2 regions of the Paenibacillus sp. GYB004 genome follow, and region 2 is predicted to be linked to the other one. Evidence: riboswitches for the same ligand, from Rfam matches in the RefSeq annotation. Region 2 holds a riboswitch; the other holds the start of a gene.
The links. Region 2 has a riboswitch for cobalamin ahead of PV433_RS05935 (ABC transporter substrate-binding protein). Riboswitches for the same ligand answer to the same signal wherever they lie in the genome.
Positions count from the first base shown of each region.

Region 1: another riboswitch for cobalamin. It lies ahead of nrdI (class Ib ribonucleoside-diphosphate reductase assembly flavoprotein NrdI); the one in region 2 lies ahead of PV433_RS05935 (ABC transporter substrate-binding protein).

Region 1 covers NZ_JARBDB010000047.1:230,052-237,654, reverse strand. Annotated here, with positions in the region: gene PV433_RS19645 (hypothetical protein) at 1-235, opposite strand, end outside; gene PV433_RS19635 (histidine phosphatase family protein) at 499-1,602, opposite strand; gene nrdF (class 1b ribonucleoside-diphosphate reductase subunit beta) at 2,401-3,369, opposite strand; gene nrdE (class 1b ribonucleoside-diphosphate reductase subunit alpha) at 3,406-5,490, opposite strand; gene nrdI (class Ib ribonucleoside-diphosphate reductase assembly flavoprotein NrdI) at 5,477-5,836, opposite strand; cobalamin riboswitch at 6,043-6,241, opposite strand; gene PV433_RS19615 (cysteine dioxygenase) at 6,539-7,036, opposite strand; gene PV433_RS19610 (SDR family oxidoreductase) at 7,216-7,603, opposite strand, start outside.
Region 2 covers NZ_JARBDB010000009.1:80,121-87,723, reverse strand. Annotated here, with positions in the region: gene cobU (bifunctional adenosylcobinamide kinase/adenosylcobinamide-phosphate guanylyltransferase) at 21-578, opposite strand; gene cobT (nicotinate-nucleotide--dimethylbenzimidazole phosphoribosyltransferase) at 602-1,660, opposite strand; gene PV433_RS05945 (ABC transporter ATP-binding protein) at 1,688-2,509, opposite strand; gene PV433_RS05940 (FecCD family ABC transporter permease) at 2,514-3,554, opposite strand; gene PV433_RS05935 (ABC transporter substrate-binding protein) at 3,555-4,520, opposite strand; cobalamin riboswitch at 4,704-4,913, opposite strand; gene PV433_RS05930 (hypothetical protein) at 5,239-5,802, opposite strand; gene PV433_RS05925 (hypothetical protein) at 5,923-6,312, opposite strand; gene PV433_RS05920 (hypothetical protein) at 6,413-6,562, opposite strand; gene PV433_RS05915 (hypothetical protein) at 6,884-7,402, opposite strand.

The DNA.
Region 1 (7,603 bases), on a different contig from region 2:
TCTCGTATTCACTGCCCGTTGAGGGTCGGACCGCTTTTCGGTCGTAGGCGACGTCGAACGCTTTCTCGTAATGCCCGGCGACCATCTGTTTTATAAACGACTTGGAGCTGCTAGTCCGCTGAAGCGTTTCGATCGGCTTCGTCTGAACCCATATCACGGCCAGCAAATAAACGATTAATAGGAAAAGCAGCCCCCATAAGACACGGTCGATGATTTTCCGGACTTTCGGATTCAAATGTCTCAGCTCCTATCGTTACCCGTTGTGGGTGTCTCCCCTCTTGCCTGTCGTCAGCCGGTAAAACATTTGGCGTAAAACCGGCGGATCACGTGAGCGTCATATTTGCCGCAGAGACGAGCGTTCTGCGAACAGATCGGCCAAATAATTACCTTTGTCTGTAAAAGCCGAGTAGAAATGAGTGACACACAAAGGTTTCCCCTGCCCGGCGGAAAATAATTCAAACGTTCCCTGCTTCGTCTACACCATTATCGGCTCCCACTTCAACATTCAGGCCTCACCTCCACCTGGTTCGGTTGGACGGAATTGCTTGTTGAGGCTTTGACATATTTCCGAAAGTAGTCTCTCGTCTCCTTATGGGATAGTCGGCTCTCTACATCAGCCAAGTCCACCATTGCTATATTGTCAATCTCGCCGCCGGTTAACTTCCAATCGTCACCGTTCCCCAAGTACTCCACTATAAACATGATCGTTTCTTGACGCTCATAACCTATTTTAGCGCAAATTTCTTCTCCGAACGTAAACGTAAAAGGCTCCGGAAGCCGCTGGACCACCCTAAAACAGTCGGAGCCCGTTTCCTCCTGCAGTTCTCTTAGGACCGCCTGCTCCAGACTCGAATCGGAATCCTCGATTCCGCCCTTGGGAAAATCCCATACTCCGTCCATTTTACCGTAACTGCTTGCTACTTTATGAACGAGCATGACTTTATTCCCTTGAAAGACAACCGCACCGACCGCTTTACGGACTGCCCTGTAATGAGACGTATCCCCCAGCATTTCTATTGCGGTATCACCGCGATCCGAATCGAGGACGACCTTGCTTAAGGCTGTCGGGTGGATGAATGGCGGCTGCCACAGCTTCTCCAGCGGATCACCTCGAAAGTAAGCCATCATCATCTTTAAGGCGACCGCATGCGTAACAATCAATATAGTTCCGCCCTGGTGGGCAGCAATAAGTTCCGTTAAAGCCGGAATAATCCTTTCGGATAACTGAACAAACGTTTCTCCCCCGGTTAAAGGAACATAAGTATGCGGCTTGTTCCAAAATGCAAAATGCCTCGCAGAATCCGTACGATCCAAATCGATCCGTTTTTGTCCCTCCCAGCCTCCTAAATGAATTTCTTTCAAAGAATCCATCGGGATTAACAGGATATTGCGAGTTCCTCGGATGCGATCGGCCGTATCCGATGCCCGTTTGCTCGAACTGCAATAAATCGCATCGATCGGCACCTTTTCCAGCTTCGCACCCAGCCATTCCGCCTGCTGCTTTCCCAGCTGAGTGAGCGCAGAATCCCGATGACCCTGCAGCCGTCCTTCCACATTCCATTCCGTTTCTCCGTGACGGGTTAAGTAGAGGGTTGTTTTCATCGTAGAATTTTCAGCCCCTTTTCCAAAAACTAACACAAATAGAGGCGGTTTGCACCCCTTATTTCCACCAACTGGCGGGGGATTCGCCCTTCTCACCGATTTTTACAGGGTACAAACCGCTCTCATTCGGTTCCTGCCACGATGAATCCCCCGGCATAAGAGGTAGCTTTTCTGGGTTCAGATTGTTCCGGTTCGCTTTAGCGCCTTAAACACTTTGGCGAATATAGTTATCCCATGCTGAGCCAATTAAAAAAAAACGTACGGTGAGCTTCCGGACGGTCCTTTGACGTACAAACCCATACGCTAACGCGTGAAAGAGAATGGGTACCACCTTCTTTTGCTCCAGCCGCTCGCCCTCAGTCGTGTTGTCTTTTTGCGGTGGTATCGCTAACGAACCCAGCAACCGTTATCAGAGCCGAATGGGGGCGTTTGAATTTGTAACGAACTCTAGTATGGTTATTTCCGCAAATCAGATTCGTTTTTTGCCACTTTCGGTTCAATAACGATCCCTGGATTCGTTACGTCTGGAAAAACGTCGTTTTTCAGTCATAAGCGTGATCCAATTCGTTAGTCATCGGACCTGAGTTTACGTTCTCTAACGCCAAGGAAGGAAACCCCTTCCCTTCATTTAGCACGGTAAAGAGCTTAAACTTCCTGGCAGATAAAAAAGCCTTTCTACCCACGAAATTTTATAAATTATACGTATAAAAAAAGCTGTCCACATCCAAATCGATGCGAACAGCCCTTGTATATCAAGATGAAAGATGATGACACATTCCCGGCGGTCCCGCTCCCGGATTAAAACTTAAAATCGTCGTCCGACAGCGGCTCGACGTGAATGGTGCGCACGTAACCGTTGCCCTTCTTGGAGAAGAAATCATGCTGCTTCGTGCGAGTGCTGATTCCGTTGAAGACGATCGGATTCACTTCCTCCTCGGGGAAGGCCGGTTCCTGTCCCAAGTTCATCAGCGCTTTGTTCGCGTTGTACCGGACAAACTTCTTCACTTCCTCAGTTAGTCCGACCGCATCGTACAACTGCTCCGTATACAGCTCCTCGTTGCGGTGCAAGTAGTGAAGCAGCCCTTGGAACGTCTCCAGCGCGTCCTTCTGCTCGTCTTCATCCAGCTCTGCGAATACCTCTTGAGCCAGTACGCCTACGTATAACCCGTGAATACTCTCGTCTCGCAAAATCAGGTCGATCACTTCGCCGCTGCTCGTCATTTTGCCTTGCCCGGCCAAATACAACGGGTAGAAAAATCCGCTGTAAAACAAGTAGCTCTCGAGCAGCACCGAAGCCGCCATCGCCAAGTACAAATCTTTGCGCGTCTCAATCGAGCGGTAATATTGCGAGATCGTCTCCGCTTTCGTTTGCAAGAAGCGGTTATTCTCCACCCAGCGGAACACCCCGTCGATCTCTTCGGTCGTCGCCAGCGTCGTGAAGATGCTGCTGTATGACTTGGCGTGGATCTGCTCCATCATGCCCATAAATCCGAGCACCGCTTTGCGCTGCAGGCCGTCCACATGCTCCATGATCTTCGGCATGCCGACTCCGCCCTGCACCGTATCGAGCAGCGTCAGTCCGCCAAGCACCTTCATATACAGCTCGCGTTCGTCTTCATTCAGCGTAATCCACGACATTTTGTCGTCGGAAAGCGGAATTTCCTCGTCCGTCCAAAACTGCATAATGTTCTGATTCCAAAAGGTATTGGTAAAATCGTCGTCCGGACGGTTCCAGTTGACGGCTTTATGCGCCTTTGCCTCTTTCATGAGCCCATGATCTCCTTCCGTCCATCCACCCCGTTGTTACACGGAGCAGCTGACGCATTCTTCGACGGACAAACGATTCGTCCGGGTGTAATACAGCGACTTCAGCCCTTTTTTGGCGGCATATATATAGTAACGGGCAAGCTGTCTCGTCGTCACGTCGCTGTTCACATGCAGAACCGTGGAGATGCCCTGGTCGACATGCGTCTGAATCTCGGCGATCAGATCGATGACCTTAAACTGGTCCATGTTGTAAGCCGATTTATAGAAGAAGAAATTATCCCGATTCAAATACGGCATCGGATAATACGTAGTCGAGTTGGCATACGTGCGCGTCTCGATCGGCTCGACGATCGGCATAACGCTCGATGTCGCGTTCTGGATATATGAGATGCTTTGCGTCGGCGCAATCGCCAAACGGTAGGCGTGGTACAAACCGTGCTTCCTTACGTCTTCCTTCAGCTTGTGCCAATCTTGAGGCGACGGAAGGGCGATCCCTTCGAACAACTGCTTGATCTTATCCGATACGGGACGGAAGTCGTTCTCCACATAACGGTCGAAGTAAGTGCCTTTCGCATATTCGGACCGTTCAAAGCCCTCGAACACGATTCCTTTCTCGCGGGCGATATCCATGCTTTTCTCGATGGAATAAAAGTTCATCGCCATGAAAAACGTCCGGGCAAATTCAATCGCCTCCACGCTGTCGTACGCAATGCTGTTCTTGGCCAGGAAACCGTGCAGATTCATCGCTCCGAGCCCGACCGAATGCAGCTCGCGGTTCGCCTTCGCGACGCCAGGTGCATTCGAAATAAAAGTCATATCGCTAACCGCGGTGAGTGCGATCATCCCTTCATGCACCGACTCGCGGATCTTTTTCCGTTCCATCACATTGGCGATATTGAGAGACGCCAGGTTGCAGCTGATGTCGCGCCGGATGATATCGGCTTGACCGTAGTCGCCGATCTCCGACGTTTCCTGCAATTGGAATATTTCCGTGCACAGGTTCGACATTTTGATCGATCCGATATCTTTAAGCGCGTGAGCGCGGCTGGCGTTGCTGCGGTTCATCATGTAGGGATATCCCGATTCGAGCTGGATCGTGGCGATTTTGACGAGCATGTCTCTGGCTCCCATAACCGCTTTTTTACGTATGCGGCCGTCGGCCATCAGCACGTCGTACATATCGTCCATATCCATATCGTCCAAATGGGTGCCGTAAGCCCGGTATACCGAGTATGGCGCGAATACGTGAAGCGGCTCGTTTTGCTCGGCCAGCTTATAAAATTTATCCGGCACGATCAAGCCGATCGATAACGTCTTCAGGCGGGATTTCTCGTCCGCGTTAATTTTTTTGCTGTCCAGAAACTCGATGACGTCCCAGCCGAAAATGTTGTAGTACGCCGCTCCGGAGCCTTTGCGCTGCCCCATCTGGTCGGCATAGGAGAACGCGTCCTCCATCAGCTTGAGCACCGGCATGATGCCTTTGGCTGCGCCTTCGACGCCCTTGATCGGCTCGCCGCGGCCGCGCAGCTTCGACAAGTTGACAGCTACGCCGCCCCCGATCTTGGACAGCTGCATGCACGTGCCGATGCCGTAATTGATCGAATTCAGCGAATCGTCGAGCTCGAGCAGGAAGCACGATACCATTTCGCCGCGCCTGCTCTTGCCTGCGTTCAGGAAGGTCGGCGTAGCCGGCTGCAGCCTGCGCTCCATCATCGATTCGGTCAGTGAGCGGGCCGCGTCCATATCGCCGCGCGCCAGATGGAGCGCAACGATCGCCACACGGTCCGGGAAATGCTCCATATATAGGGAACGGTCGTCGCTTTTTAAAGCGTAATCCGTGTAAAACTTCGATGCCGCCATGTAGGACGGGAATTCGAACTGGTATTGATGCGCGATGTTATAGATTTCTTCAACCTGTTCCATCGTGTATGTATCCAGTACATTTTCGTAAAAGTCGTTGTCGATCATATGACGGATTTTCTCAGCCGTCGAAGCAAAACGAACGCTTTTGCGGCCGACTTCCTCCATAAACGCCACGACCGCCTCCTGGTCTTTATCCAGGCTGAAAAAGCCGTCCTGATCGCGCTGCATCAACATGTTGTTCAACTCAATATGCCGCAACTGCGTTCACCTCCCGTACGAACTTCTCTACATCCTGCGACGTTCCGGCCAGTTCGAACTTGGCCAGCACCGGCACGCCGTACAAGTCGGAGATCCGGTCCGCGCTCCGCGCGAAGCCTTCTCCCCAATTACGGTTGCCGCTCGCGCATACGCCAATCATCTTGGCCGAGTTCCGTTTCAGGAAGTTCAGCGTTTTCTCCGGAGCCTGCCCGAATCCGGTTGTATAGGTAACGAGGACGAACGGCTCGTCGACAGTCATTTCTTCGTCAATCTTGACTGCCGGCAAATTCAGCTTGCTGACGAACCGTTTCACATTTCCCGTTCTGGAGTCGTAAGCGATCAACATCTGGATTCTCCTCTCTATGTACCCTAGACCCGCGAGTGTCTCTGCGGATGGGAAGATCCGCTTGCCGCAGGCAGCGGCTCCGCACCGATTCTGTTAAAAAAGACGCATCTGCGACAGCCCGGTGCCGGATGCGCCTTTTGCGCGCATGCCAAAGAACGCCTGCAAGCACAAGGACGATGCGGACACTTTCCTATCGACCGTAGGTAACGTGTCTAAGATATCGGGCAGGTCTCCTGACTCGGGGATCGGCACTTCAAGTCCGCCTTCCCGGCACTAGATGTGCCAGTGGCCAAGGACTGAAGCTACTCCCTTACAGTGGCGGGACCGTGCCGGCTTCTCACCGGACTTCCCTATTAAGCTATCGCGCCCAGTTGGGCGTGAAGCACCCGAACGAACAATATGTAGTTCATGGAATTTAATTTATATCAAGATATTGTGTTTGTCAATCGGTTCAGCCGCCTATTTAAGTATGAAAATATGAAAACGGAGAGAGGAAAAACGTCAATCTCGCATGGGGATTGAGATTCCCGACTTCAAAAAATTTTCGTCACATCTCCTCGTTTGCCCTGCCTCGCGCTTTTGCAAAAAACTAGTGAAAATGGATCTTCTCGGGACAAATTAATCAAGAATGGGAAAGGCAGGAGCATCTTCCGCGGCGTCTGCGGAAAACTCCTGCCTATATGATTCGGATAATTAGCGCCATTAAATAACATAATCCAGGACGTATTCCTCAGCGGCGCGATACGTTTTCGTCCCCGACAGCGGCGGAGCATACACATGTAAGGATACGGTTCGTCCGGACGCCGGATTGGCCATCTGATGGATTTGACCGTGCGGAGCATCCATTAGTTGACCTTCGCGCAGAATCGCCTCGGAGGACGCGCAGACGGCCTCACCCCGCCCTTCATTCCGGTAGATCGTATTCCGCAGCGTTCCTTCGATCACCAACGCGCAGCCGGCGGAACAGCCGTGATCGTGAATGCGCGTTGCGGTGCGAGCCGGAATATGGATCACGATCACTTCCGCCTCTTCCGTCCGGCCTATGACATTACGGCCGTAGAGGAGCTGGGCCGGTTCCGTTACATAGGGGGCAAGTTCCTCCTTCGTACACGCCAAGGACAACAGCATTTCCCGCAATTCGCGGACAGTCGGCTGCCGCAGAGCTGCCAGCGCCTTTTCCACTCGCTGCAAAACCTTCATGGGGATAACGACCTCCTGGATGTCGATCACAATCGCATACCCCATCTATATGCGGCGCACCCGCTTCGGGCAAGTTGTCAGACGCGTCTTCTCTACAAAAAACAGCCGTTCCACGCAAAAAAAATCCGCAAAATCGTGCGGATTTCTGCTTGAATCCATATTTGATACGCCTTTTCCGATCACAACGCGCGAATCATACCGCCGTCGACAAGCACGGCTTGACCGGTCACATACGTATTGGCGAATGATCCCAAAAATACGATCGCTTTCGCAAATTCTTCCGGCGTTCCGTAACGGCCCAGCGGAATTTGGCCCATCAGCAACGCACGAACCTCTTCCTCGGACGTCCCTTTTTTCTGTGCAGCCAGACGGTCCAGCTCCACGATCCGGTCCGTCTCGATCCGTCCGGGGCCGACCGTATTGACGAGAATCGAATCCGGACCGAGCTCGGCCGACAAACTTTTCGTCAAGGCGTACACGCCTGCGCGAAAGACGTTGGACAAGATCAGATCCGGGATCGGCTGCTTGACGGACACCGAAGTCAGGTTGACGATCCGTCCGCTCCCT
Region 2 (7,603 bases):
ACCGCTCCGCACCCAATGTGTTACTCGAACCGGAAGGCCAGCCGCTTCAGTTCGACCGGGATGCCGCTCGTGACGAGGAATACTTCGCCGCTGACCTCGGCGATCCGCTGGTTCATCCGTCCCGCGAGATCGCGGTAGACGCGGCCCAGCTTGTACTCCGGCACGATACCGCTGCCGACCTCGTTCGTTACGAGCAGCACGGTGCCCGCGCAGCGGCGCACGGCTTCCGCCAGCTCGTCGATCCGCTCGCCGACGCGTTGCTCCATGTCGGCTTCCTGCTCGTAGCGGAACAGCCAGTTCGACAGCCACAACGTCAGGCAGTCGATCAGAACGACTTCCCCGACTCGCGGCTCGTGCCGGTGCAAGTAGTCCGCCACCTCCAGCGGCTCCTCGACGGTTTGCCAGGCAAACCCCGACTCGTCCCGGCGTTCCCGGTGCAGCGTCAGCCGTTCCGTCATCTCCTCGTCGAACGGCTGCGCCGTCGCGATATAGATGCCGCTATTCCCGAGATGGGCGGCATATCGTTCCGCGAAGGAGCTTTTTCCGCTCCGGGCCCCGCCCGTAATCAATACTTTCATGCCGAATCCTCGCCTCCGCCCGCTCAGTTCTCCGATACGCCGGCGCTTTCGAACGTCGCCATCTCGTTCATCAGCTTCATCGCCGCTTCCACGACCGGAAACGCCATCACCGCGCCGGTGCCCTCGCCCAGTCTCATATCCATCTGCAGTATCGGCCGCAGGCCGATATGCCCCATCAGTACCCGGTGTCCCTGCTCCTGGGACAAGTGGGACGGGATCATGTACGGCGCCGCCAACGGGGCCAGCCGCGAGGCGACCAGAGCCGCGGCGGACGAGATAAATCCGTCTACGACGACCGGACAGCGGTTCACCGCCGCGCCGAGAATAACGCCGACCAGACCGGCGATCTCCAAGCCGCCGACCTTCGCCAGCACATCAAGCGGATCGCCCGCATCCGGGCGGTTCACCTCCAGCGACTGCCGGATCACGTCGCACTTGCGCCGCATCCCTTCGTCGCCGATGCCGGTACCGCGGCCTACAGCGGTTTCGACGTCGGTGCCGGTCAGCGCTACCAGCAGCGCCGAGCTCGGCGTCGTGTTGCCGATGCCCATCTCGCCTGTCGCGAACATCCGGTAGCCTCGTTCCGCGAGCCCGTTCACGATGTCGATCCCGACGGCTATCGCCCGGACCGCTTCTTCCCGGCTCATGGCCGGCCCAACCGCCATGTTGTCCGTCCCCATCTTCACCTTCCGGCTGACCAGCCCCGGATGGCTCAGCTCGGCGTTCACGCCGATATCCACACAGACGACATCCGCTCCGGTATGGCGGGCCAGCACATTCACGGCGGCTCCGCCGTTCAGAAAGTTCATCACCATCTGAGGCGTGACCTCCGCCGGAAAGGCGCTGACGCCTTCGGCGCAAACCCCATGGTCTCCGGCCATGACAACGACCGCTTTCTTCGACAAATCCGGGTTCAGCTCTCCCGTGATGCCTGCGATCTGCCTGGCGATCTCCTCGAGCTTGCCCAGGCTGCCGGGCGGCTTCGTCAGCCGGTCCAGCTTGTGCGCGGCCGCTTGCTTCGCGGCCTCGTCCGCCGCCCCTATACGACTAACCATCTGTTCCAATAATTGCTGCGATTCCATGATGTGTTCGTCCCCTCCCGTACCCGGTTATTGGAATGGCAAAACGTGCTTGCGCTGCCCCATGTCCGCCTCCGGCAAGCCAGGCTGCAGCAGCAATTGAGGCGCTCCGGATACCGGATGCGCCGTGATGATCGGCTCGGTGCCGTATACCATGGCGATCAGCTCCCGATCGATTACTTCCCAGGGCGTACCGATTTTGACGATGCCGCCGCGGTGGATCAGCATCAGTCTGTCGCAATATTGAGCGGCCAGATTCAAATCGTGCAGAACGGCCACGACGGTGAGCGGCTGCTCGGATTGCCAGCGGCGGACCGTGTCCATCATCTGCACCTGGTAGCCGATATCGAGAAAGGTGGTCGGCTCGTCGAGCAGCAGCAGCCGCGGCTGCTGTGCCATCACTTTACCGAGCGCCACGCGCTGCCGTTCGCCGCCGCTCAAATATTCGAGCGACCGGTCGGCGAAAGGCTCCAGCTGCAGCTTCGTCAAAATGGCGTCGATCAGGCCGGAAAAATCGTCCGGCTCGTCCCCGAGCCAATTTTGAAACGGAAACCGCCCCATCTCAAGCACTTCGCGCACCGAAAAGCCGATCGGAGGCAGCGCATCCTGCTGCAATACGGCCAGCCACCGGGCAAGCTCCTTGCGGGCAAACGAACCAAGCGGCTTGCCGTCCAGCCGGATCTCGCCCGAATCGGCCCGGTCCACCCCCGATATGAGCTTCAGCATCGTCGATTTCCCGCTCCCGTTCGGCCCGATGATACCGAACGTCTCCCCTTCCTTCACGGCAAACGACACTTCCTCCAGGACGGTGCGGTTGTCGAACGACTTGGATATTCCTTTTACCTCGATCATACGATCAACCTTTCATCGTCTTCTTTTGTCTCGTGAGCAGGTAGGCGAAGAACGGGGCCCCGAGAAACGCCGTCACGACGCCGAGCGGAATCTCCGTCGGACTCAGCACCATCCGGGCGAGCGTATCGGCCCACAAGACGTAGATCCCCCCGAACAGGAGCGATAACGGAATAAGCAGCCGATAATCGGGACCGACCAGCAGCCGGACCAGATGAGGCGTAATCAGACCGACGAAGCCGATGACGCCGCACACCGATACGGCTACGGCCGTCAGCATCGTCGAGACGATCAGGACGTTCCGCTTCGTCCGGTCCACCTGGACGCCCAGATGGGCGGCATGCCGCTCGCCAAGTGCGAATAGATTCAGCGAACGGCCGTAAGGAATCAGGAAGACGGCGCCGATCACGAGGTACAGCGCAACGACCGTCGTATACGGCCAGCCCCGCAAAGCGAGACTTCCCATCAGCCAGAACAGGATTTCATTGACGACCTTGTTCGCAGACATCGCCACCATAAAGGAAACGAGCGCGCTTAAAAAGGACGAAACGACCACACCCGACAAAATTACCGTCTCCGTGCGGAACTTCCCTTGTATTCCGGCGAGCCGGAACACGATCCCTAATGTAATGCTGCCGGTAATAAAAGCGACGATTGGAATCGTCCAAATGCCGAATAAGGCATAATGAAGCCCGAATAAAATAAGAAACGCTGCTCCGACCGACGAGCCCGAAGCGACGCCGAGCGTATACGGATCGGCCAGCGGGTTGCGCAATACGCCCTGAAACCCCGCGCCGGCGATCGACAGCGCCCCTCCGATGAGTACGCCCAGCACAATACGCGGCAGACGAACCTTCATAATAATCTGCTCCGACGATTCAGGCCAGATGACCGGAACCGATTCCCCGAGCCACGGTACCTGCTTCAGCAAAATTCCCCACACATGGGGAATCGGAATCCGCGCAGAGCCAAGCGACAAGCTGACTACGACGGAAAGAAGAAGGAGCACGATGCCGGCTCCTCCCCATAACAGCAGCTTCTTCTTCATTTATTTCACCAGATCGGGATAAATCGCTTTGGCGACATCCGCAAGCGCCTTCGTGATGCGAGGTCCCGGGCGCGCCAGCAGACTGTCGTCCAGCCCGATCACTTTATTGTTTTTAATCGCATTGATTTTGTCCCAGCCACCGCGGCTGCGGATCGTTTTCTCCAGATCGGGAACGCCTTTGGCGAAGAAGATGACGTCCGGATTGGACTGGATGATCTTCTCTTCGCTGATCTGCTTCCAGCCCTGCAGGTCGGATGCGACGTTGACGCCGCCGGCCAGCGTGATCAGGTCGTCCATGAATTCGCCTTTGCCGACCGTCCAGCCTGGGGAAAATTCGATATATACTTTCTTCTTCTGGTCTTCCTTCAGCCCTTTCAGAGCGTCCGTGACCTGCTGCTTTTCCTTCTTCATCTGTTCGGCGACTTTCTCCGCCTGCGCCTGGGTATCTGTAATTTGTCCGAACAGAAGAACGCGCTCGATCGCGGCGTCAATCGTTTTCGGGTTCGTCTGGAACAAATTCAACTTCAGCTCGTTCAGCTTCGCCACCGAATTTTTGTTCAGCGACAGTCCTGCGAATACGATATCCGGATTAGCTGCGATAATCGCTTCCGGATTTCCTTGCAGATCGCCCATTTTCGGCTTGCTTTTCGCTTCCTCCGGGTAATCGTCGAGATTCGACACGCCTGCAATCTTGCTGCCGAGCCCCAGCGCGAACAGCACCTCCGTCTCTGTCGGAGACAGCGATACGATGCGTTCCGGCGCCTTCGCGAACGTAAACTCCTTGCCGGAGTCGTCCTTGATCGTAAGCGGGTAGGAAGTCTTTTTGCCTGCGGCTTCCCCGCCGGTTGCAGCCGAACCTCCGGTTGCCGGCGCCGGCTCCTTGACGCCCCCTTCTTGCTTTTGACCGCATGCCGCGAGCGCGAACGCAAGCGTGACGGACAGCAGAAGCATGATCAGCTTCTTCATGGTTGCTCCCTCTCCTTTAGAGTTACTCTCCTTGCACGAACGTTCCCCCGATTCCTCCGACCCGACTCACAAAAGAAAACCCCCATCCTAGACCGGAGGGGGGCAGCAAACACGGGTAATCGCGCATCCGCACGAATACATGAAATTCCCGAATGTTGCCGGCTCCTTTTCCTCGAAGGAAGCAGTGCATAAACGCAACAGGCAGGTCTCCTGACTCATAGGATGCGCCCTATAATCAAGCGCTGCTTCTTCCGCCTTCCCGTCTGCATCAGACAGTGGCCTAGTGGAGGAAGCTCCTATATCACAGTGGCGGGACCGTGTCGGACTTGCACCGACTTCCCTTTTAACCCGGTCGCATGCTGACTTCCGGGCACCTGTTGACAGCGATTCCTTCCGCAGCGGCGAACCGTCTGCGGACATCTTGCTTACGGATCGATTATAGGCTATATCCGGCGGGTTTACAATACATCTCGTACAAATGCCATGCGTGCCGCCAGCCGTTCCCCGCTCCCCATACGACCGTAATAAGCGGGTCCTCGTTATGAAAACCGAACCCGCCGAGTCCCCCTCCTGATTCCCTCTAAAATGTGCTCTCCATAGGTCGATTCCGGAATTCCGGTTCGCCGCGAGAGCCGGGCCCCAAGGACAAGCTGCGCAATGACAAAAAGCGCCCGGTTACCCAAGCGCTTAGGCTCTATCCATGCCTAGTTGTTATCGCTCACTGCCGCTGATCCGTAATTCCTGCATTCATCTGCCGGCTCACTTCCTGCAAAATCAGCTCCTCCATCTCGGGCACAAAGCGGCTCTTGAAGCCGATCGTGAACGGGTGATCCGCTTCGTATCCGCCCTCCTTGAGAATGCGGCGGGTCGGGATGTACGAATAAACGCCGTTGGAGTAACCAAGCACGATCAGCTTCCGGTCCGGGCAGCCGCGCTTCAGCATAAGCGAATATTCGGTCGGGATTTCGCTTTCCAGCGCTGCGAGCACAACCCGATCCGACAGCTTCCAGGTTTGCACATAGAGCGGAAGCTTCGTCTTCACGACGCCCCTTTGCTCCGCCTTGATCGTCCGCTCCGCCGCGCGGCGATAAAATTCGCCCGCCTCCCCGCTCAGCAACTGGGCCATCTTCCGCTCGTCGGGAGCCCCTGCGGACAAGTCGATGCTGGCCAGCTCCGAACGGAACGGACCTTCGATCCCGGCATACGTCCCATCCGTCAGGACACGGCCCACCTCGCTCGCCAATTCGTCGCCTGCGGCTTGCATCTCCGCGGTCGAGCACACCTTGAAGCGGCCGTCCTCTGCACTATGACGCGGCTTCAGATCGCCGGCGGCGCCTTGCAGGAAGACCGCGATCTCTCCGGGACGCTCGTCCTCCAGCCTGTGGCAGGCACGCCCGACGAATTAATACTTGATATCTTCGGTATAATCGATCGCGGCCGAGTCTTCGTGCCACTGATCCTGGGCGAGGCTGTAATTGCCCCGGCGCAGCTCCGGATGCTCGCCTGTCAAGTGAATCGAAGCGTGCGTGTGCGTGAAGTGGAGCAAAATATCGGCTTCTTCCAGCCCGAACCGCTCGCCGAGCGCCTTTTTGACACCGAGCACGAATCCCCTGTCCGCTCCGAGCGCGTCGAAGACGACAAGCAGCAGATCCTTGCCGCCCTCCGAGAGCAATACGGCTTTGACGTACAGCTCGTCGAGCAGTCCTTCGCTTTTGCGGGTTCTTGCCCCGAATCCGGCCATAAATACAGGCTGCGGCGGTGTCATGCTTTGCTTCATTACCGCAAACTTCATCTTCCTCCACTCCTTCGCCAACTTGATGATTACGAAGCACCGGCAACAAGTCCGATCTGCCGACTGGACGCTCCTACATACCTTTCACCGGAACCGCCCCTTACTCCTTCAACGAGCCCAGCATCGCGCCTTTGACAAAATGACGCTGCAGCAGCGGGTACACGATCAAAATCGGAAGCGTCGCAAATAATACGATGCCCGCCTTCATTTGTTCCGGCGTGTACAAGCTCGCGATCTCCTGAGCCGACATCGAATCCTGCACCTGTCCCTCGATGACCAGATTGTGTTGATTTTGGGTGTTGCGTGGCTTCCATTTCGGGCATCTCTACCTGCAAAATCCGCCCTGGGCGGGTCGTCAAAAGTCTGAATCGCACAAAAAGAGGCTGTTCCAAAAGTCATTTTGCGATTTCTTGAGCCCGCTTAGAACCAATTTTCCTTGAGAAAAAAGACCCCAACTTCCACTTTAGTGTGGAAATTGAGGTCCTTTCGCGTTCGGAAATGGGGATGTTGCTATGTCAAGCGAACACTGTCGGGACAGCCCCTCCTATTCGATTCATCCAACGCGTTCCGCCTATTTCTCCGCCATCGCTTTCAAAACCTGCTTCGCTTTCGCTTCCTTGTCCTTGACGCGGACGGTGATGAACGCGACCACTTCTTCGCCTTTGTAACCTGCATCCTTCAGCAGTTTCGTATCTTTCAGCGGAATGCCGACCAGCGTCCCGTTGTGTACGCCCTCAGGGAAATCTTCCTTCTTGAGCGTATCGCCGAGATCGATCATCCCGTCTTCCTGTTTGAATGCGTCGAATTGGTCTTTGGGCAGAACGAAAATGCCATGGTCGCCCGCCGCGAGCTCGACGATCATCTTCTGCGGCTCGAAGATCGGACTGACGCTGAACGTTACGGTTGGGGTTTCCCCCAGCTTGGCCTGCAGTGCATTTTTGAGCTCGTCCTGTTTGTTAAACGGCGAATTTTGCGGGAACATCATAAAGACGGAAATATCCGCCTTCTGCCCTCCGCATGCGGTCATCAGCACCGCCACGATTATTAGAGCCGCAGCCAGCAGACCCGCCCTCCGGAATTTCGCTTTCATCTGGTCTTTCCCCTCCACTCGTCTAAAAAAACTTCTTGTTCTATGATAGCATGCGGAATCGCTAAACGAAAGTTGGAGGACGGCCGCCGTCCGGCCTCGCCAGCGCTTCCTGCAGGCTTCGTCTGCGAATAAGGAAAACCGTCCGGAAGCGTCCGGACGGTCCTTTGACGTGCAAACCGATACGCTAACGCGTGAAAGGGA